4 regions of the Bradyrhizobium sp. SZCCHNS3016 genome follow, and region 2 is predicted to be linked to each of the others. Evidence: predicted binding sites of a transcription regulator. Region 2 holds the regulator's gene; each other region holds the start of a gene.
What was found. The regulator LexA, encoded in region 2, represses DNA repair genes until DNA is damaged. The targets are predictions, from matches to a motif close to TGTTCNNNNTGTGTTCNG.
Positions count from the first base shown of each region.

Region 1: the regulator LexA is predicted to act here: its motif matches at 2,034-2,051, upstream of QW881_RS12595 (DNA repair protein).
Region 3: the regulator LexA is predicted to act here: its motif matches at 3,003-3,020, upstream of QW881_RS27535 (YifB family Mg chelatase-like AAA ATPase).
Region 4: the regulator LexA is predicted to act here: its motif matches at 2,269-2,286, upstream of QW881_RS10030 (helicase-related protein).

Region 1 is NZ_JAUETE010000005.1:164,997-170,438, forward strand. It holds gene QW881_RS12590 (DNA polymerase Y family protein) at 1-1,273, opposite strand, end outside; gene QW881_RS12595 (DNA repair protein) at 1,173-1,961, opposite strand; gene QW881_RS12600 (putative DNA modification/repair radical SAM protein) at 2,135-3,373, shown strand; partial or broken gene QW881_RS12605 (UdgX family uracil-DNA binding protein) at 3,528-5,012, shown strand; gene QW881_RS12610 (methyltransferase domain-containing protein) at 5,031-5,442, opposite strand, start outside.
Region 2 is NZ_JAUETE010000007.1:134,331-139,772, reverse strand. It holds gene QW881_RS15515 (LysR family transcriptional regulator) at 1-837, shown strand, start outside; gene glp (gephyrin-like molybdotransferase Glp) at 1,070-2,281, shown strand; gene lexA (transcriptional repressor LexA) at 2,488-3,186, shown strand; gene QW881_RS15500 (hypothetical protein) at 3,446-3,886, shown strand; gene QW881_RS15495 (hypothetical protein) at 3,976-4,233, shown strand; gene QW881_RS15490 (ComEC/Rec2 family competence protein) at 4,188-5,442, opposite strand, start outside.
Region 3 is NZ_JAUETE010000017.1:85,867-91,308, reverse strand. It holds gene QW881_RS27545 (PAS domain-containing hybrid sensor histidine kinase/response regulator) at 1-697, opposite strand, end outside; gene QW881_RS27540 (hypothetical protein) at 836-1,315, opposite strand; gene QW881_RS27535 (YifB family Mg chelatase-like AAA ATPase) at 1,418-2,956, opposite strand; gene QW881_RS27530 (DUF2336 domain-containing protein) at 3,186-4,256, shown strand; gene QW881_RS27525 (outer membrane lipoprotein carrier protein LolA) at 4,276-5,037, opposite strand; gene QW881_RS27520 (DNA translocase FtsK) at 5,233-5,442, opposite strand, start outside.
Region 4 is NZ_JAUETE010000004.1:26,221-31,662, forward strand. It holds gene QW881_RS10030 (helicase-related protein) at 1-2,128, opposite strand, end outside; gene QW881_RS10035 (DUF3108 domain-containing protein) at 2,578-3,357, opposite strand; gene rpmB (50S ribosomal protein L28) at 3,999-4,307, shown strand; gene QW881_RS10045 (DUF2235 domain-containing protein) at 4,649-5,442, shown strand, end outside.

The sequences.
Region 1 (5,442 bases), on a different contig from region 2:
GCGGCGGCTCGCCGTCGCTGCGCTCGGGCCACTCGGCCGCGCTCGAAGCCGCCAGACTTTGCTGCGCCGGCAACGGCAGCGCTGCGCGCTCCGGGATGTGGGTGTCGACCGGCAGATGCACGACCACACGCTTGCCGCCGATGCGCGCGGCGATGCGGTCGATCAGCGCCGACAGCTCGTCATTGTCGTGGACATGGGCGTCGAGATCGCGCTGCTGCTGCACCACGATCTCGCTGCGGCTCGCCGACAGCCGGATCATGTCGAAGCCGAAGCCGGGATCGAGCGGATCATTCAGGGCGTCGAGCCGCTCGCGGAACAGACGGTCGATGATTGCGGCCTCGGTGACCGGCTGGCCGGTGTCGACCGCGATGACGCGCACCAGGCCGTCGGTGCGGAAGAAGCAGGCCTCGAGCCGCCGCGCGCCCTTGCCCTGCTGTGCCATCGCCGCCACCAGCATCGCGGCGAGACTGGAGAGACTGGTCGCGATCACCGTGTCGGTCGCGACCGGCTCGGCGAAGCGCTTGTCGACGATGTAGTCCGGCGGGACTTTTCGCGGGCTGATCGGCGCATCGGCCTCGCCCAGCGCCTGGGCCAGCACGCGGGTGAAGGCGACACCGAACCGCGCCGTGATCTCGTTGCGGCCGCGCGACGCGACATCGCCGATCGTCTTGAGGCCGGCGCGGCGCAGGCCGAGCGTGATCGCCTCGCTGCCGCCAAGGGCTGCCACCGGCAGCGGCGCGACCGCGGCCGCCTCCTCGCCGTCAGGCACGATGCGGCCATGCACCTGCCGGTTCAGCGTGCGCGCACACACGGCGTTGGAGGCGATCGCCGCCGACACGGTGAGGCCGTGCGCGGTCAGCGCATCGCAGAGCGACCGCATCAGTTTGGCTTCGCCGCCGAACAGATGCACGCAGCCGGTGATGTCGAGCGAAAGCCCATGCGGCGGATCCAGCGCGACCAGCGGCGTGAAGCGGTCGCACCAGTCGGCGATGTCTTCGAGCATCTTGGCGTCAGCCGCGAGGTCGACCTCGTGGACGACGAGGTCGGGACAGACCGCGCGGGCGTTCGCCAGCGGCTGGCCGAGGCTGACGCCATGGCACGCCGCCGCCTCGTCCAGCGCATGGATCAAGAGCGCATTGGCGTCCTTGATGACGACGACCTGCGGCAGGTCGTCACGCCGATCGGCGGAGCAGTTTCGCTTGATCCGATCGATGGGCAGGCGCGGCAGCCACAGGCTGAGGATCCGCCGCCGGTTCGCTGAAACGGCACGCATCGGGGCTCCACTCCATGATCCATCGTCCGGTCTGGCCGTGACGGTTGCGAATGAGCTCGGCGTCGAGACGCGGCGCGCCCCAGGCCATCCAGGGCGCCGAGGGCAGCGACCGCGCGGTGCGGACGATCCAGCGCGTCTCGGCGGTCGAAGGTTCGGGTGTGGCTGCAATGCGCAACACGAGCGCGGTCACGCCGGACTCCTGCGCGGCCAGGGTCAGCTTGCGGCTGGCGACGAGATCGAGCTTTTGCGTCTCGCCCCACACCTCCAGCATCACCCCGCCCAGCGCATCGCAGGCGAGCGCGTCGGCCGCGGTGCGCAAGCCGTGATCGAGATCGGGCGCCCGCACGATCACGATGCGGCGCGGGTCGAGGCCAAGCTCGGCGAGTCCGCTCATCGACAGCGCGCCCATCTCGCGCTCGGCGAAATCCTGCCGGATCCAGATCAGCGGGCGGCGCGCCGCGACGCGCGCGGCGAGCCCGCACAGGAAGCCGGTCGCGGCCGCCGCCTGACGGCCGGTCTCGGCGAACACCTCGTGCAGCGCGCCGGTAGCCAGCCCGCCCTGCAGCACGGCGTCGGCCTCGTCATGACCGAGCGCGACCCGGCGCAGATCATGTGCGCCATCTCCCGCCTCGAGACGGGTAATGCGGCCGCGCAGACGCGCGAGCGTATCCATGCGTGCGCCGGTCATCCGTCGCCGCTCCTCTTCCATCCATCGTGCGGGCGCTGCCGTTGTTGCAGTTGAACCCACGACGGCCCTCTTTGTTCATGATACGTTCTAATATAAAGCTAACGCCTTCGAGAGAGTCAATCGGGATTGCCCCGGATGTGATTCAGCGAATGGAATCAAAGGGATTCAAAGGTATGGAGCTGCTCCGCAAGCTGGAGATCCTGGCCGATGCCGCCAAGTACGACGCGTCCTGCGCCTCCAGCGGTACCGAGATGCGGGATTCCCGCGACGGCAAGGGTCTCGGCTCGACCGCGCCCGGCATGGGCATCTGCCACTCCTATGCGCCGGACGGCCGCTGCATCTCGCTGCTCAAGGTTCTGCTGACCAACGCCTGCAACTACGACTGCCTGTATTGCGTCAACCGCGCCTCCTCCAACGTGCCGCGCGCGCGCTTCACGGTCGACGAGGTGGTGAAGCTCACCATCGATTTCTATCGCCGCAACTACATCGAGGGTCTGTTCCTGTCGTCCGGCATCATCCGCAGCCCGGACTACACGATGGAGCAGGTCGTGAGCGTCGCGCGCAAATTGCGCGAGGAGCATCGCTTCCGCGGCTACATTCATCTGAAGACGATTCCGGAGGCTGACGAGGCGCTGATCGCCGCGGCCGGCAAATATGCCGACCGGCTCAGCATCAACATCGAGATGCCGCTGGAAGCGAGCCTGACACAGCTCGCCCCGGAGAAGGACCAGCGCGCGATCCGCCGCACCATGGGCCGGCTTCGGCTCAAGCTCGACGAAACCGCGGAAGCCAAGAAGACGGTGTGGAAGGCGCGGCCGCCGCGCTTCGCGCCGGCCGGCCAGAGCACGCAGATGATCGTCGGCGCCGACGAGGCCAACGACCGCACCATCCTGTCGACCTCGGCCAATCTCTACGGCGCCTACAAGCTCAAGCGCGTCTATTATTCCGCCTTCAGCCCGATCCCCGATGCCAGCCGTGCCTTGCCGCTGCAGGCGCCACCGCTGGTGCGCGAGCACCGGCTGTACCAGGCCGACTGGCTGATGCGGTTCTACGGCTTCGACGCCGATGAAATCGTCGAGGAAGGCGAAGGCATGCTGCCGCTCGACATCGACCCCAAGCTCGCCTGGGCGCTGCGCCACCGCGACCGCTTCCCGCTCGACATCAACACGGCCAGCCGCGAGGAGCTGTTGCGCGTGCCCGGCTTCGGCACCCGCACCGTGCAGCGCATCCTCGCGACCCGCCGCACCACCACGATCCGCTTTGCGGATCTCGCCCAGCTCAACGTCATCAGGAACAAGGCGCTGCCGTTCATCGTTCTTTCCGACCACCGGCCACAGCCGTCCCTGCTCGACGGCGCCAGCCTCAGAGCCCGGCTGCGGCCCAAACCGCAGCAGCTGGGATTTGGATTCTAATTGAACGTCGTGGCGAAGAACGAAGCCAGGAAGCAGCCGTCATTCCGGGGCGATGCGAAGCATCGAACCCGGAATCTCGAGATTCCGGGTTCGCCCCTGCGAGGCGCCCCGGAATGACGGCGGCGGCTTTGCTCGCAATGACGAGAGAGGTGAAATGCACGTCGTAACCCTCGACAGCGACACTGATTTCGACGGCTGGCGTCAGGCGGCGCGGGCGTTGGCGATGAACGACGTCAAGCCGGCCGATGTCAGCTGGCGCGTCAAGGGCGCAGCGCCCGACCTGTTCGACGATCAGGCCGACACGCAGCTTCCCGAGGTGCCAAAGGGCGCGTTCTCAGTGCCGGCGAGCTTCATGGAGCTCGCCGAGAGCGCGATTCTGCACAATGATCCCAACCGCTTCGCCCTGCTCTACCGGCTGCTGTGGCGTCTGCGGACCAACCACGATCTCATGGAGATCGCGACCGATCCTGATGTCGCGCAGGCCAACGCGCTGGCGCGAGCGGTGCGGCGCGACGTCCACAAGATGCATGCCTTCGTCCGCTTCCGCGAGGTCGGCCGCGAGCGCGAGGCGCGCTACGTCGCCTGGTTCGAGCCGGAGCACCACATCGTCGAGCGCGCTGCGCCGTTCTTCGCCCGCCGCTTCGCCGACATGCCGTGGTCGATCCTGACACCCGAACTCTGTGCGCATTGGGACGGCAGCCGCGTCAGCTTCACGCCCGGCGTGAGCAAGGCTGACGCGCCGTCGGAGGACCGGCTCGAAGAGCTGTGGCTGCGCTATTACGCCAGCATTTTCAATCCGGCACGGCTGAAAGTGAAGGCGATGGAAAAGGAGATGCCGAAGAAATATTGGCAGAACCTGCCCGAGGCGAAGCTGATCCAGCCGCTGATCACGGCCGCCTCCCAGCGCACCACGGAGATGATCGCCGAGCCCGGCACCTCACCGCACAAGCCGCAGAAACGCGTCGAGTAGAGCGAGATGACCCGCAAGCTAATCACACACGCGCATGCTGCTGAGACCTCACGTGATGTCGAGTCCACCGATCTCGAGACCTTGCGTGAAGAAGCCGCCGGCTGCCGCGCCTGCCCGCTGTGGAAGGACGCCACGCAAACCGTGTTCGGCGAAGGCCCCGCGCATGCGCCGCTGATGCTGGTCGGCGAGCAGCCCGGCGACAAGGAGGACCTCACCGGCCATCCCTTCGTCGGTCCCGCCGGCCAGATACTCGACCGCGCGCTGGCCGAGGCCGGCATCGACCGCAGCAAGGTCTACGTCACGAATGCAGTGAAGCACTTCAAGTTCGTGCCCCGCGGCAAGATCCGGCTGCACCAGAAGCCGAACACGCCGGAGATCAAGGCCTGCCGGCAATGGTACGAGCGCGAGCTGGCCGCCGTCCGTCCGGCCTTGGTGGTCGCGCTCGGTGCCACCGCGGCGCAAAGCGTGTTCGGCAGGATCACACCGGTCAACAAGAGCCGCGGCCATGTCGTCGACCTGCCCGACGGCCCCAAGGCGATGGTGACGGTGCACCCGTCCTACCTGCTGCGGCTGCCGGATGCCGACGCCAAGGCCCGCGAATATCAGCGCTTCGTCGAAGACCTGAAGATCGCCGCCGCCGCGATCAAGCGCGCCGCGCACGCGGCGTGAGGCTGCCCCAACCGGCCCTTACTTGATCGCCAGGAAGCCCTCGAAGCAGACGTGCTTGTAGATCGTCATCGTGTCCACGAATCCGGCCCGCCGCAGCATGTCGAGATTGCCCTGGGTCGAGAACGGTTCCAGCACGCCCTTGAGGCTGCTGGCCTTGCCCAGCACCTCGTCCGGCGAGTAGCCGTTGTCCAGCTTGTAGTCGATATAGACCGACGTCATGATGTCCTGGAACCTCGCGTCCGGCGCCCTGACCTTCTCGAAGAACAGGAACGCGCCTCCCCAATTGAGCGACCGATAGATCGCATCGATCAGGGTCTGGCGATAGCGCGGCGGTACGAACTGCACGGTGTAGTACGACACGATGAAGTCGCTCGCCTCGTAGCCGACCTCGCAGGCATCGGCCGCCAGGTATTCCACGTTCGCCACATCC
Region 2 (5,442 bases):
CAGCCGGCAATGAGCCATACGCTGTCGACGCTTCGCGTGCTGCTGCAGGATGAGCTGTTCGTCCGCGTCGGCACGATCATGCAACCGACGCCGCGGGCGGCGGCTCTCGCCGGGCCGGTTCGGGCGGCGCTGGGGCAGATGCAGGCTGCGCTGCACGCCGCACCGGGGTTCGACCCGGCGACCGAGCAGCGCACCATCCGCTTGGGATTTTCAAGCGAGGTCGAGCTGCTGCTGATCCCCGAACTTGCGGCGGCGCTCCGTCGCTCGGCGCCCGGAGTGCGGTTTCTCAGCCGGCCGACTGAACGCAACGAGGTGCATCGTTTGCTCGACGATGGCGCCTTGGATGTTGCGGTCGGCTGCTTCGAGGCCGTCGCACAGCGGCACAGATCCCAGTTCCTGTTCGAGCAGGCTCTGAGCTGCGTCTACAATCCAAAGCGCATCGCGATGAAAACGCCGATCAGCCTCGCCGACTATCTGTCGCTTCCCCACGCGCTGGTGACGCTGACCAACAGCCTGCAGGGCTGCCTGGAGGCGGCGCTTGACGAGATCGGGACCGAGCTCAACGTGGTCTCGGCCTCCTCGGATTTCCTCAGCGTGCTGGCGACGGTGGCCGCGTCAGCGGTGATCACGACGATACCGACCAGGATGGCAAAGCTCTACGGGCCGCGGTTTGGGCTGACGCTCTGTCCCGCGCCGTTGAAGCTGCGGCTGCCGGCCGTCTCGATGGTCTGGCCGCTGCAGCTCGATCGTGATGCAGCATCGGTCTGGCTGCGGAACATGGTTGCGGATATCCTGCACACGACCGAGCGCGCCGCCTGTCGCGCGGCTGCTGGATAGAACGCGGGGCGGGAGCTAATCGGAACGGCGCATCGGCCAACGCCTTGGCACTGCGGTCGACCTTCTGCGCACTGATTGCAGGGTTACTCGCGCGATCGTGAGGCAGCGGCCCGGACGCGGCCAACATCAGACGATCAGAAGGCAGGAAGCGGCCTGAGCCCTTGGCCGAGCCGTGCGCGTTCGGTTAGAAGGCGACTCATTTGATCTGCCGTCTCCGTCCGAAGGAACTCTCATGGCCCTGATGCCGGTGTCTGATGCGTTGTCCGCCGTGCTCGCCGGCGCCGAGCCGCTGGCCGAGGAGCTGGTGACGCTGGACGAGGCCCATCACCGCATCCTGGCCCGCGACCTCGCGGCGCTGCGGACGCAGCCGCCCGAGGCGATGTCGGCGATGGACGGCTACGCCGTGCGCGCGGCGGACGCAGCCCAGGCCAAGGTGCGGCTGAGGGTGATCGGCGAGGTCGCGGCGGGGCGGCCGTTCGATCGCGTGGTCGGACCCGGCGAGGCGGCGCGCATCTTCACTGGTGGCGTTGTCCCTGAGGGCGCCGACGCGGTGGTGATCCAGGAAGACACGATCGCCGAAGATGGCCACGTCGTGATCACCGAGGCCGCGATCAAGGGCCGGCACATTCGGCCCGCGGGCGTCGACTTCCACCAGGGCATGGTGCTGCTGAAGGCGGGCCGCCGGCTTAGCGACCGCGACCTGTCGCTGGCGGCCAGCATGAATCATCCGGCACTGCCGGTGCGGCGCCGGCCGAAGGTGGCGCTGCTCGCCACCGGCGACGAGCTGGTGATGCCGGGCTCGACGCCCGGCCCGGGCCAGATCGTCTATTCCAACGGCTACGCCCTGCGGGCGCTGGTGCGCAGCGAGGGCGCGACACCGATCGATCTCGGCATCGCCGCGGATACGATGGAGGCCACGATCGCCGGGATCCGGCGGGCGCGCGAGGCCAAGGCCGACATCCTGATCACGACCGGCGGCGCCTCGGTCGGCGATCACGACCTCGTCAAGCAGGCGCTCGAAGCCGAGGGCGTCGAGATGGCGTTCTGGAAGATCGCGATGCGGCCGGGCAAGCCGATGATGCACGGACGGCTCGGCGACATGAGGGTGATCGGACTGCCCGGCAATCCGGTGTCGTCCTATGTCTGCGCCATCCTATTCCTGGTGCCGCTGATTCGGCGGCTGCTCGGCCGCGACGAAGCTCGCATGCCACGCGAGACCGCCCTGCTCGGCCGCGAACTCGGGGCCAACGATTCGCGCGAGGACTATCTGCGGGCGCAGCTCGAGGAGCGCGCCGACGGCACGCTGATCGCAACGCCGGTGACCCAGCAGGATTCGTCGCTGCTCGGCAATCTCGCGCTCTCGCAGGCGCTGGTGATCCGGCGGGCGTTTGCGCCGAAGGCCGCCGCCGGCAGCCCGTGCGAGATCCTGCGCCTGCCGAGCTAGGCCGTTTCCCCCGGCAAAGCCCGGTCCGTTCACTACAATTTAAGGATTGCGGAACACACATCGAACATATAGTGTCCGTTCATGATTTGTTTTTAGTATGTTGCGGGCGACGCGATGATGGTCCGACTCCAAGGCGCTCTCAGCCGGTTTGTGCTCAAGGCGCAGCTCCTGGACTCGGACGACAACAAACTGGGGACCAGGTCGAGATGCTGACGCGCAAACAGTACGAACTTCTGCGGTTCATCAACGAGCGGCTCAAGGAAGCCGGCGTGCCGCCGTCCTTCGACGAGATGAAGGATGCGCTCGATCTGCGCTCGAAGTCCGGCATTCATCGCCTGATCACGGCGCTTGAGGAGCGCGGCTTCATCCGCCGGCTGCCCAACCGCGCCCGCGCGATCGAGGTGATCAAGCTGCCCGAACTGTCACAGGCCGCCAACAACCGCCGCGGCTTCACCCCATCGGTGATCGAGGGCAATCTCGGCAAGGTGCGCACCAGCAGTCCCGCGCTGGACGATGGCGAGCGCCCCGTCGCGGTGCCGGTGATGGGCCGCATCGCCGCCGGTACCCCGATCGAGGCGCTACAGACGCGCAGCCACACCATCAGCGTGCCCGCCGACATGCTCGGCAACGGCGATCACTATGCGCTCGAGGTGCGCGGCGACTCCATGGTCGATGCCGGCATCCTCGACGGCGACATGGCGCTGATCCAGCGCAACGAGACCGCCGACACCGGCGACATTGTGGTAGCGCTGATCGACGATGAGGAAGCGACGTTGAAGCGCTTCCGCCGCCGCGGCGCATCGATCGCGCTGGAGCCGGCCAACACCGCCTACGAGGTGCGCATCCTGCCGCCGAACCGGGTGAAGATCCAAGGCAAGCTGGTCGGGCTGTATCGCAAGTACTGATCGCGGACGCGATCGGTCGACCGGCGACGGGCGCACGCGCTTCGCCGCCGATCGAAATTGGTCACGCGCGAATGCACCTCAGGATGTGCAGCGCGGCATGCTCAAACGCTTGTGATCGCCCGCGGGCGCACGCGGTGCAGATCAGCGCAGAATTGCCGTGAAGCGCGCGCTAACATCACCATCGATGTCCACTCTGATAGAGGCCTGCGCCTGTCCGGGGGGAGCGTGGGTCGGCTATCTCTCAACGAGGAGCGATCCGATGTGTGACTACAGCCTCCATGCGGTTGCGTCCCGTCCCGCCAAGGTCGGCGAGACGTTGATCTCGACGACGTTTCGCGGCACCGCCACCCGCGGCTTCGCCCTCGAGAGCGAGCCGACCGTCGCAGTCTGCATGCTGCCCGGCACCGAGTTGGCATTTGTCGAGGACGTCCGCTACGACAGCCGCTGGCTCTGGACCCGGACGATCCGCGAGCGCGTCGCGAAGTTCAACAGCATCGAGACGCACATCCCCGATCGCCATCACGACGCGATCGAATTCGCCGACGGCCGCCACGTGCTGGTGACCCAGCTCTGCGAGGGCCAGCGCGTCACCGTGCTGCAATTGCCGGTCAGCAAGCAGCCGGCCGAGCGCCGCCCGGGCGTGGCGGAGGACGTTCCGGCTTCGCAGGCCACACCGATTCGCCGCATCAGCATTACCTGAGCGCCTGCGCGTCCGCATTTCTCTCGACATCGCATCGAATAGGAACGACATCCCTCGGCCGGCATTGTGTGCCGGGGGAGCTTGCCGCCGTGGTCAACAAGATCGATTGGAACAAGGCCGACCGGATCACCGAGCCCGGCCGCTACATGCTTGCGTTCGGATGGCTGACGGTCACGGCTGATGACATCGCCATCTGGCAACGATATCCGGGCGCTGCGTTTACGCTGGTCGAAGGTCCCTCGCTGTTCGATGCACCCGACGACACCGAGTATCATCTCGGCACGTTCGAGCTGTCCGGCGCTCAATCCTGCTCGCCCTGCTCCGTCTCCGGCGGCGTCGCGTCCTGAAGCCGCGACACCGGCGCACGCGGCGTCAGCGTCGTGTCGAACTCGCCGGCCTCGGCGGGCGCCGGCCACCACGGGCGGTCGGTGCCGCCGGCGCGCACCGGCGTGACGGAGAAGCCGGTGCCCCGCTGCACCAGCATCAAGGCGCCCTGCTGCTGCAGGCGCTGGCGATCGATGACGGCCGCCGCGCAAGATGACGGCGCGGCGCGCGCGGTGACAATCAGCGCGGCACGGGCGCAATCATCTTCGAGCGCCTCGGCGCGCAGGGTCAAGGCGGCGAATCGGCCGTCGGCCATCGCGACCACGCAGCCCGCCTCGTCGCAGGAGACGCCATCGGCGAGCGATGAATCCGCCGGCAGCCGGGCATCGGCGTCGGCCGCGAGCCACTCCTTGGTGGCGAACACGTCCTTGCCGGTGCGCATCACCTGCAGGCGTCCGTCACGGCCGCGCACCGCCACCGCGCGCCCATCGCCGGCGATCAGGACGTCGGGCAGCGGCGTCGTGGCGGCCCACGCGGTGGCCACCACGAGCCCGACGGCGCCCGACCAGCGCAGCGGTGTGCGCAGCAGGCCGATCAGGATGACGCCGAGGCTGGCCAGGATCAGCGGACCGATGCCGAAGCCCGGGATGCGCCCGACCGCGCCGGGCAGCGCCGCCACCCAGCGCGTCACCGCGATCATCCAGTCGATGCCGAGGCCCATCAGCGTCCACCAGGGACCGTCGAGCCCGAACGGCGCCGCCAGCAGGCCGAGCAGTCCGGCGGGCATCACCAGCACCGAAACCACCGGCATCGCCGCGAGATTGGCGAGCACGCCATAGGGCGTGACGCGATGGAAGTGGAACGCGGCATAGGGCGTGGTCGCAAGCCCCGCGATCAGCGAGGCCAGCAGCAGCATCGCGAGCTCGCGGCCGCCCCACAGCGCGATGCGCTGCGTCGTGGAGCTGTCCGGCGTCGCAAACAGTTTGGGCAGGCCGAACTGCACCAGCGCGACCAGGCCGAGCGTCGCCGCGAACGACATCTGGAAGCTCGGATGCACCAGCGCTTCGGGTGCCGCGATCAGCACGATCATCGCCGCGACCGCGAGCGTGCGGAAGGTGACGGCGCGGCGATCGACCATGACCGCGATCAGCACCACGGCCGTCATGAAGAACGATCTCTGCGTCGCGACCTCCGCGCCCGACAGCAGCAGGTAGAACGCCGCCGCGACCAGC
Region 3 (5,442 bases), on a different contig from region 2:
CGCGGTTCGCCGCATTGGCTTGGTCGCGCGCCTCCGCCAGCGCGCGCTCGGTCTCGGTGCGGTCGGTGACGTCGCGGCCGACACATTGCAGTACGGCGGGCTGGCCGGCGTCGGAACGCACCAGTGCCTCGCGCCACGCGATCCAGCGCGGCCCGATCGCGCTCTCGATGCGCTGGTCGTGGACGCGCGTGCCGTTCGGCTCCAGCGCGCTGTCGCCCTGCTCGATCAGCTCGAAGGTGAACGCGCTGCCGAGCAGCTTGTCGCGATCGAGGCCGGCCATCCGGCAATAGGCGTCGTTGACGAAGATGATGGTGCCGTCGTGCTCGCGCATGACGATGAGGTCGCCCTGCTGCTCGAACAGATTGCGGGCGCGCTGCTCGGCTTCCTGCAGCTCCCAGTTCCGGTCGGCCAGCACCTCGTTGTGGAGCGCAATCTTGTGCACCTTCTTGGCGACGAAGCGCAGCCGCATGCTGAGCGTGGCCAGACCGACGCAGGCGAGCGCGAACAGGAAGCTGGCGCCGATCGCGAAGGCGTGCGGGTTATAGCCGGAGTTCTCGGAGATGCTGGCCTTGATGAAGCCGTACGCGCCGCCGAAGCCGGCGGAGAAGATCATCAGCGAGCGCAGGATCGCGAAGATGGTGCGATGACGGCGCATGAACCGGCGCAGCCGTAGCCTGAAGCGAAAAATCGGTCCCATCTCGATCACCCCCGACGATTTTCGATCCCAATGTCATGGCCGGCCCGCACCATGCGGCGTCGGTATTGCTGAGACTTTGAAAGGTCGTGCACGCGCAATTCTGCCGTGCAGAGATGGTGAACCGGGCGTTAGCCCGGCTCACAGAACCGGATCGGCCGGTGATGAGGCGTGGTTGCGCGCGGCGACGATCAACGCCGCGGCTTGGCGTGCCGTGGTACGGCTGGAGCGGACATAGATGCGATAGTCGGCGTGTCCATCCGCCGCACCCTCGCGGGCGAGATAGACCAGGGGCGCACCAGGAGACGGGTCAGCGGCGACAGCGACCGTCTGCGTCGCCGCAGTCATGCCGCAGCCTTGCTTCTCCTTGGCGAGCGCACCGTCGACCACGACGAAATCAGCCGTCTCCGGATTGTCGGCCAGCGCCACGCGGACGGTCGCGCGCGCGGGATCATCGGTGAAGTCGACATGGAGATCGGCAGTAAACGGCGCCGAGCCGAGCGAGACGCTGTCGGCACCGACGGCAATGCAGGGCTGCGGGGAGGGCGCCAATTCGAGTCTGGCGATGACCGCGGCCGCGATCAGCGGCACGGCCGAAACGAGGACCTTGAAACGCAACATGATACGCACCGACGCGGAAGGCCTGATGACGGAACGCGGGCCCTATGGTTGTCGGAGCGTAAAGAGAAGTCGTTACCAGAGTGTTGAGGGGGAGGGGCGCCTTTACGCCGCATGGCGACTGTCCTCGGCCAGCGCGCGATACGACAGCGCCTCGGCCAGATGCAGCCGGCCGATCGTGTCGGCATGGTCGAGATCGGCGAGCGTCCGGGCTACGCGCAGCACGCGGTGATAGCCGCGCGCTGACAGCCGCATCGTCTCGGCGGCCTCGCGCAGCAGCTTCTGGCCGGGCGCATCGAGCCTGGCGATCTCGTCGAGCACGGCGGCCGGCGCCTCGGCGTTGGTCCGGATGTGCGGCAGGCCGGCCTTGGCGTAGCGGGCGCGCTGCAGGTCGCGCGCGGCGGCGACGCGGGCCGCGACCTCGGCCGAGCCTTCCTTGGACGGCGGCAGGATGAGGTCGGCGGCGGTGACCGCGGGCACCTCGATACGCAGGTCGATGCGGTCCATCAGCGGGCCGGAGATGCGCATCTGGTAGTCGGCGGTGCAGCGGTCGATGCGGCCGCGCTTGCAGGCATAGCTGGGCTCGAAGGCGTTGCCGCAACGGCACGGATTCATCGCGGCGACCAGCATGAAGCGGGCAGGGTAGGTGACGCGGTGGTTGGCGCGCGAGATCGAGACCTCGCCATTCTCGAGCGGCTGGCGCAGCGAATCGAGCACGCGCGGATCGAACTCCGGCAGCTCGTCGAGGAACAGGACGCCCTGATGCGCCAGCGAGATCTCGCCGGGGCGGGCGCGCAGGCCGCCGCCGGTCAGCGCCGCCATGCTGGCGGAATGATGCGGGCTGCGGAACGGCCGGCGTGACGTCAGCGCGCCGCCCTCGATCTCGCCGGCGACCGAGGCGATCATCGAGACTTCCAGCAGCTCCGCCGGCGACAGCGGCGGCAGGATCGAGGGCAGCCGCGCCGCCAGCATCGACTTGCCGGCGCCGGGCGAGCCGATCATCAGCAGATGATGCCCGCCGGCAGCGGCGATCTCGAGCGCGCGCTTGCCGCTCTCCTGGCCCTTGATGTCGCGCAGGTCGAGTAGGCTTGCGGGTGCCTCCTGGATCTTCGGCTGCGGCCGCGACAGCACCTGCGTGCCCTTGAAATGGTTGGCGATCTGGATCAGCGAGCTCGCCGCGATGATCTGCAAGTCCGGGCTCGCCCATGCCGCCTCGGCGCCGCAGGCGGCCGGGCAGATCAATCCTTCCTCGCGCGCATTGGCGCCGATGGCCGCGGGCAGCACGCCGGCGACTGGCGCGATCGAGCCGTCGAGGCCGAGCTCGCCGAGCACGGTGAAGCCGCCGAGCGCATCCGGCGGAATGGCGCCGATCGCGGCCATCAGCCCCAGCGCGATCGGCAGGTCGTAATGGCTGCCTTCCTTGGGTACGTCGGCCGGCGCGAGGTTCACGGTGATGCGCCGCGCCGGCAGCGCCAGGCCGGAGGCGATCAGCGCCGAGCGCACCCGCTCGCGCGCTTCCGACACCGCCTTGTCCGGCAGGCCGACGATCGCAAACGCCGGCAGGCCGGGTGCGACCTGGACCTGCACGTCGACCGCGCGGGCCTCGATCCCCTCGAAGGCGACGGTGGAAACGCGCTGGACCATGATGCCCCTCCAGGCTGGAAGGCTAGCGGAAGCAGGGATTGTTCGCAAGAACAATACAGGAACACGGTCGTTGCCGCGCTCTGTTGCAATCCATTAACGACAGCCGCGCGGGTTGCAGCTCCGTCCGCCGGGCTTAACGCCCCTTTAGTCCGGCCTTCGCATTCTTCCTCAATTGATGATCGATCCGCGCCTCCGTCACGGTCGAGAGGCGCCCAACGAGGGACGTGCGATGCCTCCAGCGCCTGCGGCAGCTCCGACCGCCAAGACGCCCGCCGGTGATGCGCGGACGGTGTCCGAGCTCGCCACCGACATGCTGCGCCGGACCACCAGCCTGTTCCTGGCCGGTCCGCGGCCCGCGTCGGCCGAGCAGCTCGATCTCTACGACCAGATGTTCGCTCGGCTGATGCCGCAGGTCGCGACCGAGCTGCTGGCCGAGCTGAGCATGGCGCTCGCCGGCGTGGAGCGTGCGCCTTACGCCACGGCGCGGATGCTTGCCGTTCACCCCGAATTGCGCGTCGCCGGGCCGATGCTGGCCAAGGCGGCGGTGCTGACCGAGCGCGACCTCGCCGAGTTCATCCGCACCGGCAGCCCGGCGCATCTCGTCGCGCTCGCCAGCCGCAGGGGCATTGGCGACAGCCTCACGACGCAGCTGATCGCACGCGGCTTTCCGGCGGTGCGTATGGCGCTGGCACAGAACCTCTCCGCCCGGCTGTCCGAGGATGGCTATCGCAGTCTGTTCAAGATCGCCGAGCGCGACGAGGATCTCGCCGAAAAGCTCGCGCTGCGCACAGATCTGCCGGCCAAGCTGTCGCGGGCCTTCGTCGCTGCGGCCAGCGAGGGCGCCCGCGCCCGCTTCATCAAGGCCGCACCGCCGGCGACCCGCGCCACCCTGCAGGCGACGCCGACCCGCTCGCCCGGCGCGGCAATGCGCGCGATCTGGGATTATCAGCAGGTCAAGGCCGAGGTTGTCGCCCTCAGCCGCACCGGCAAGCTCGGCGACTCCGCCGTCAACCGCTTCTGCGCCACCGGCGATTTCCCTGCCGTCATCGCAGCGCTGGCGCTGCTCTGCGTCGTCACCATCGAGACGATCGAAGCGCTGCTGGAGGAGGATCGTCTCACGGATCTGCTGCTGGCCTGCAAGGCGGCGCGGTTGAGCTGGGCGACGACGTCGATGATCCTGCGCGGCCGGCCCGGCTGCGACGCGCTTCCGGCCGATGACCTCGAGGAGGCGCGCAAGCGCTTCGAGAAGCTTGCACTGTCCGAAGCGCAATGGAAGGTGCGCGGGCTCGAATCGCGCTGAGCGAGCGCTAGAGGCGGCGTCAGCCCGGCGGCGTGCTCGGATAGGCCGTGAAGTCGATCTTGAACATCGCCGGATCGAGCTTCTTGGTCGTATCGAGATTGTAGACGGCAATCGTGGTGTCGTAGCCCTGCGGATCGGTCACGGTCCATTGCTTGAGCTGGCCATCCTTGGCGCCGAGCATCAGCATCAGCCGGCTGGTGCCGATCAGCGCCTGCTTCTCCTCGATCGTGATCGTGACGTAGAGGTCGTCGGCCGCAACCGCGATCACGTTGGTGTCCTTGAGCAGGTCGATGCGGTCCGACAGCAGATAGCGCAGCGGCGTCTGCGACAGCGGATAGACGTCCTGGGTCGCGAGCTTGCGGTCGCGCACGACCAGCGAGGAGCCGTCGGCGATGATGTCGATCGGCGTCGGCGGCTCGTATTCGAAGCGGACTTTGCCCGGCTTCTGGATGTAGAAATCGCCCTTGGTCTTGCTGCCGTCCGGGCCGACCTGGACGAAGTTCCCGACCAGCGTCTGCAGCGACGACAGATAGGCGCTGACCTTGGCCGCCTGCGCCTTCTGGTTGGCGTCGAACGAGGTGAAGATGCTGGCCGGCACATTGCGCCGAGGATCGGGAATGATCGGATTGGGCGGGGCGGTCTGGGTGGTCGAGGGGCTCTGGCCCGAGCGCTGCTGGTCGGAGGCGCTGAGCTGGGAGCCGCTCTTCGGGCCTGATTTCGGAGCCGGCGTGCCCTGCGCGGCGGCGTGACCGGACGCACCGGCGACAGAGCATGTCGTCACGGCGCAGGCGACCAGCCAGGCGCAGATCCGGCGCCCGCGCGAAGCTGCGTGATACGAAAACGTGCTGTTCAACAAGGAGCTTTTCAAAACGACGTCCTGAGTTTTACGCGTTCTATCCCGGATCGGGCGGGCAGCGTGATCGTAATCGCGTGAAGATCGGGCACCGAAACGGCGTTTCTGCGGCCATCGGGGCCGTCAGAATCCGCCTTCCTCCTCGGGCACCAGGATCTCGCGCTTGCCGGCGTGGTTGGCCTGGCCGACGATGCCTTCCTGTTCCATCCGCTCCATCAGCGAAGCGGCCTTGTTATAGCCGATCTGCAGCCGGCGTTGAATGTAGCTGGTCGAGGCCTTGCGGTCGCGCTTGACCACGGCGACCGCCTGGGAGAACAGGTCGTCGCCACCGCC
Region 4 (5,442 bases), on a different contig from region 2:
CGGCCCACAGCAGCGCAGCGAGCGCGCGCGCCGCCGGCTTGAGCAGCGCCGGGACGTAGATGTGATAGGCGCCGAAGCGCACGCCATATTTGCGCAGCGTGGCGCGCGACGGCTGGTCGAGATCCTTCATCTCGGCCGCGATCTTGGCGCGCTCGATGACGCCGAGCGCCTCCACCAATTGGAACGCGATGCCGCGGCCGATACCGGTGATGTCCTCGGCCTTGGACAATTCGAACAGCGGGCCGAGCAGCTTCTCGATATGCGTCTTCAGCCAGAGATCGAGCCGCGCCTGCACCTTGTCGCGCGCAGCACCCGTCAGCCGCTCGTCGGCGATGATGCGCAGGCGCGGATGCAGCGCGTCGTCGGCCGCGACCAGCTTGGCGACCGCGTCGCCGGTCCAGCGCACCGTGCCGTCGGCGGTGAGCACGATGTGCTCGTCGGGCGCGCTGGACAGCTTCTCGGCGCGCGCCTCGATCTCGCCGGCCAGCGCCTTCTGGGCAGCAGCCTGCAAGGCCTTGGCCTCCGAGCCGGCTTCGGCGGCGTCGGGCGCGAAGGTGAATCCATCCAGGCGGCCGATCGCGTGCCCTTCAACGATCACTTCGCCGGTCTTGCCGATTTCCGTATTCAAAACACTGTTCTCCCGCAGGCGCCGCATCAATACACTGGTACGACGATCAACGAAACGCTCCGTGAGCCGTTCATGAAGGGCGTCTGACAATTTATTTTCGAGCTCGCGGGTAATCCCCTGCCAATAATCAGGGTCGCGCAGCCAGTCTGGCCGGTTGGCCACGAAGGTCCAGGTACGAATCTGTGCAATCCGCCCCGACAGCGTGTCGATGTCGCCATCGACGCGGTCGGCCTGATCGACCTGTGCGGCGTACCAGGCGTCCGGAATACGCCCCTTCTGCATCAGGAAGCCGAACACGGTGGTCACCAGCTCCGCATGGGCGGCCGGCGACAGCCTGCGATAATCGGGGATCTGGCAGGTTTCCCAGAGACGCTCGACCGCGGCCGCGCCATGCGCCATGTCGCGCACCTCGGCGTCGCGCGCGGCATGATCGAGCACGCGCAGATCCTCCGCGATCGGCGCGCGCGTCAGCGCCTCATGCCCCGGCGCGATCGCCAATGAGACCTGAAGCGCGCTCAAGGACGCGAAATCAAGCCTGGAGTTCCGCCATTGCAGCACCTTCACGGTATCGAAGGTGTGGTTCTGGAGCGCATTGACCAGCTCGGGCTCGAACGGCGCACAACGCCCGGTGGTGCCGAACGTGCCGTTGCGCGTTGCCCGCCCGGCACGGCCCGCGATCTGGGCAAACTCCGACGGCGTGAGCCGGCGGAACTGATAGCCGTCATACTTGCGGTCGGACGCGAAGGCGACGTGGTCGACGTCGAGGTTGAGCCCCATGCCGATCGCGTCGGTGGCGACGAGATAGTCGACGTCGCCGTTCTGGAACATCGCCACCTGCGCGTTGCGGGTTCGCGGCGACAGCGATCCCAGGACCACAGCGGCGCCGCCATGCTGGCGGCGGATCAGCTCGGCGATGGCGTAGACCTCGTCGGCCGAGAAGGCCACGATGGCAGTCCGGCGCGGCTGCCGCGTAATCTTGCGGTCGCCGGCGAATTCGAGCTGCGACAGCCGCGGCCGCGTCACGGTCGATACGCCCGGCAGCAGCCGCTCGATGATGGGGCGCATCGTCGCAGCCCCGAGCAGCAGCGTCTCGTCGCGGCCCCGCCGGTTGAGGATGCGGTCGGTGAAGACGTGGCCGCGCTCGAGATCGGCGGCGATCTGGATCTCGTCGACCGCGAGGAACGACGCGTCGAGATCCCTGGGCATCGCCTCGACGGTCGACACCCAGTAGCGCGGGTTCTTCGGCTTGATCTTCTCCTCGCCGGTGATCAGCGCGACGGCCTCGCTGCCGACGCGATCGGCGATCTTGTTGTAGACCTCGCGCGCGAGCAGCCGCAGCGGCAGTCCGATGATGCCGGAGGAATGCGCGAGCATGCGCTCGATCGCCAGATGCGTCTTGCCGGTGTTGGTGGGGCCGAGCACGGCGGTGACGCCGCTTCCGGGAGCACGGTCGGACGCGCGCTCGAAAGGCGAGGCTGCCGAAGAAGACGAAAAAGCCATTCGTTAAATTGGGTCTCGAGGCCGGCGTTGCAGGCGCGCGGGTCAGGCGCGATGGATGCTGGAATTATCGTCGTTCTGGAAGGCTGCGATCCTCACACCTGTGTCACATTGCTACGCATATAGGGACGCAGCTTAAGCTTCGGAACGCCTTGAGAACGAATCACGCCCGAATCGCTGACTCCGGCGCCTTTCCGGCTTCGTTCACCGCAACATCTCGCGCCGAGCGATCAAGGCAGCACTAGATCAAGTTTTCATGGTCTCGACAAGCAACGCTTTCGCGAGGGAACTGGCGCTGTTTTCGAGCAGACCCGAGTCGAATCAGAATCGGCGAAGAGTCAAACGGATTCACGCGAGCCGTCGTTCAGGCCGCGCGCCGGATCACACATGCTGGCTTTCCGGGCGGCCTCGCAATGACGGCGCCGGCCGGACAACGAGGATTCCGCCGCGCGCTACTGCGTTTTCGCGACGTGCGGCGAGGCCTGGGTGATGAAGGAGGTGGCCTCGAGCATCGCCTTGCCGAAAGAGGTCGGAATCACGACCCGGAACGGCACCAGGATGCGCGTGCCCGCGAGCGGCACGAAGAATATCTCCATGTTGCGGGCCTGGGCGAGATATTTGATCACCGGCCGGTCCGGGATGTAACCCGCGACCGGCGTGAAGTAGACCGCACAGACCAGCGCCGGGCCACGATAGCCTTTGTCCGCCTTGACGTTCTCCATGCGCTTGTAGTCGAGCTTGAGCTCGTAGCGCATGCGGCCGTCGAACACGGGCGCAGCGCCGCGGCACGAGTCCGGCGACAGCAGCTCGCCATTGCCCGGCACCCGCACCAGCGAGGCCGTCATCGGATCGAGCACGCCGCGCTTGTGGGCATCCGTTACCGGAATGCGGTCGGGATCGACCGGCGGCGTCGGCTCGATGGCGAAATCCTTCACGGTGCCGTTCTGCAGATTGATGCGGATCTGCTCGGACTTCTTTCCCGTGGTGGTCGAGGCCTGGTAGCTCTGCCCGACCAGGGCGCCGTTGACGACGCGTCCCTGCACCGACCCGGTGCCCGATCCTTGGGAGAAGCTCTTGAGCAGGCCCGCGGTGCCGCCCTGAGCTGCGGCGCCATACTGATCATCCCCGATTTCGACCGCCCAGGTGCCCTTGCCGACGGGGATGCCAGCCAGCGAAGCCTCATATTGGGCGTCCAGCCGGGCCTGTGCTCGGGCGCCGTGGGGGGCCAGCAGCAGGAGCGCCGCGATGGAGCCGGCCACCGCCAGGCGCCGGAAACGGAAGAAGGCCGTGCTGTTGGTCACGTCGAAATGGTCCTGCCGATCCGCTTGTCGGGCCCCGGCCCCTGTGCCGCGCCACTGCTGTTACTTACGCCAAAACCGCTCCTGAACAACGCGAACCGGTCACATCCTGGCCGATTGTCCAGCGCTTTACGTCCGGCTCCGCTTCCGGCGAAGCCGCATCGGGCGGCCCAACTCCCCGTGAGCCCCTGCAATCAGCCGGGGCTCGACGGGCCGGTTTGACGCGCCATCGCGCGAACGTCCACTCATCACGCCCGAATACGCCCTTTATGTGGTCTCCGGCGATCGGCTATGATGTTGATTGTACGACGTCTTTCGGAGAAAAACGGCCATGCGGACGCCTATGGCCGAACGCCGTGCCGCGGGCGCAAATACCGCCGCCGTGAAGCGAGGCATCCCTGCGATTCGGCGCGTGGCTAAGGTGCTACCGGCCCCATCCCTCAAAACCTTGACGAAAAGCCGCATCCCCCCTATAGGACCGCATCTCCCAGAGACGAGCTGGACGAGTTTTGGACCCCCGCGGCCCGCCGACACAGGCGGACGAAGGGTGCGGGGATGAGAGAGGATTTACTGCCATGTCGCGGCGCTGTGAACTGACGGCCAAGGGCCCCCAGGTTGGCCACAAGGTCAGCCATTCCAACATCAAGACCAAGCGGCGCTTCCTGCCGAACCTGTGCAACGTGACCTTCATCTCGGATGTACTCGGCCGCAACGTGCGCCTGCGCGTCTCGACCAACGCGCTCAAGAGCGTCGACCACAATGGCGGCCTCGACGCCTATCTGCTCAAGGCCAACGCCGCGGCGCTGTCGCCGCGCGCGCTGGAGCTGAAGCGCGCCATCGAGAAGAAAGCGGCGGACGCTGCCCCGGTCGCCAAGGCGAGCTGAGAGAGCAAGCCGAAATTCAAGATTGATGCAGAAGCCGGACGCATCACGGGCGGGGCTTCGAGCAGAATGAGATGTCGAAACGGCCGGGTCGAGAGATCCGGCCGTTTCGCATGCGGATGCCGTGACCAACGGACAACTCTGGACACGGCAGCCGGCTGCGGGGCGGCAGGACACGTCGAGTGACCATCCGTTCGTACAGTGGGCCATTCGGTCACTTCGTGATGTCCGTCGCGCGGCGCGCAACAGCGACCCAGACGAAGTGCCATAGGAACCGACCTCCCCAACACCAGCCGGATGCTCTACACTCGTTGTGGTAGCATTATCGCGGACATTCCTTTGCCATGAAGAATATTGTCATCTGCTGCGACGGCACCGGCAACGAGATCAGCGAAAACATCTCGAACGTACTCAAGCTCTATCGCTGCCTGCGCAAGACCGACAAGACCACGCCGCATCAATCCGTGTTCTACGATCCCGGCGTCGGCACCTTGACCCAGCCCGACAGCTGGCACCGCTTCAAGGCCAATTTCAACATGGTGCTGGGGCTCGCGACCGGCTACGGCCTCGACGACAACGTCATCAACGCCTACTCCTTCCTGGCCACGCATTACCAGGACGGCGACCGCATCTTCCTGTTCGGCTTCTCGCGCGGCGCCTACGCCGTGCGCGTGCTGGCCGGGCTGATCCATAAGGTCGGGCTGATCTCGCCCGGCCAGATCAACCTCGCCGGCCCTGGCGTGATCGCCTACAAGAAGTATTCCTCCGACAATCCGAAGGCCGGACGCGGCATCACCACCGAGGTCGAGAGCACCGAGGAGGACGGGCCGGTCCCGGAGAGCCGCGACGACCAGGCCGCTCAGTTCGCGCGCATCACCTCGGCACGCTGGCCGACGATCCATTTCGTCGGCGTGTGGGACACGGTCGCGAGCGTGATCGTGCCGCGCACCGACCGGCTGTTCGCGCTGCCGAGCCTCGAGGAGCTCGCCTTCACGATCGAGAACCCGAGCGTGAAGATCTTCCGCCAGGCTGCGGCGATCGACGAGCGCCGCTGCATGTTCCGGCTGAAGCAGTGGGGTATGCCGCAGACCTTCACGCCGAACCGCTTCAACAGGGCGCAGGCGCGACCGCAGGACGC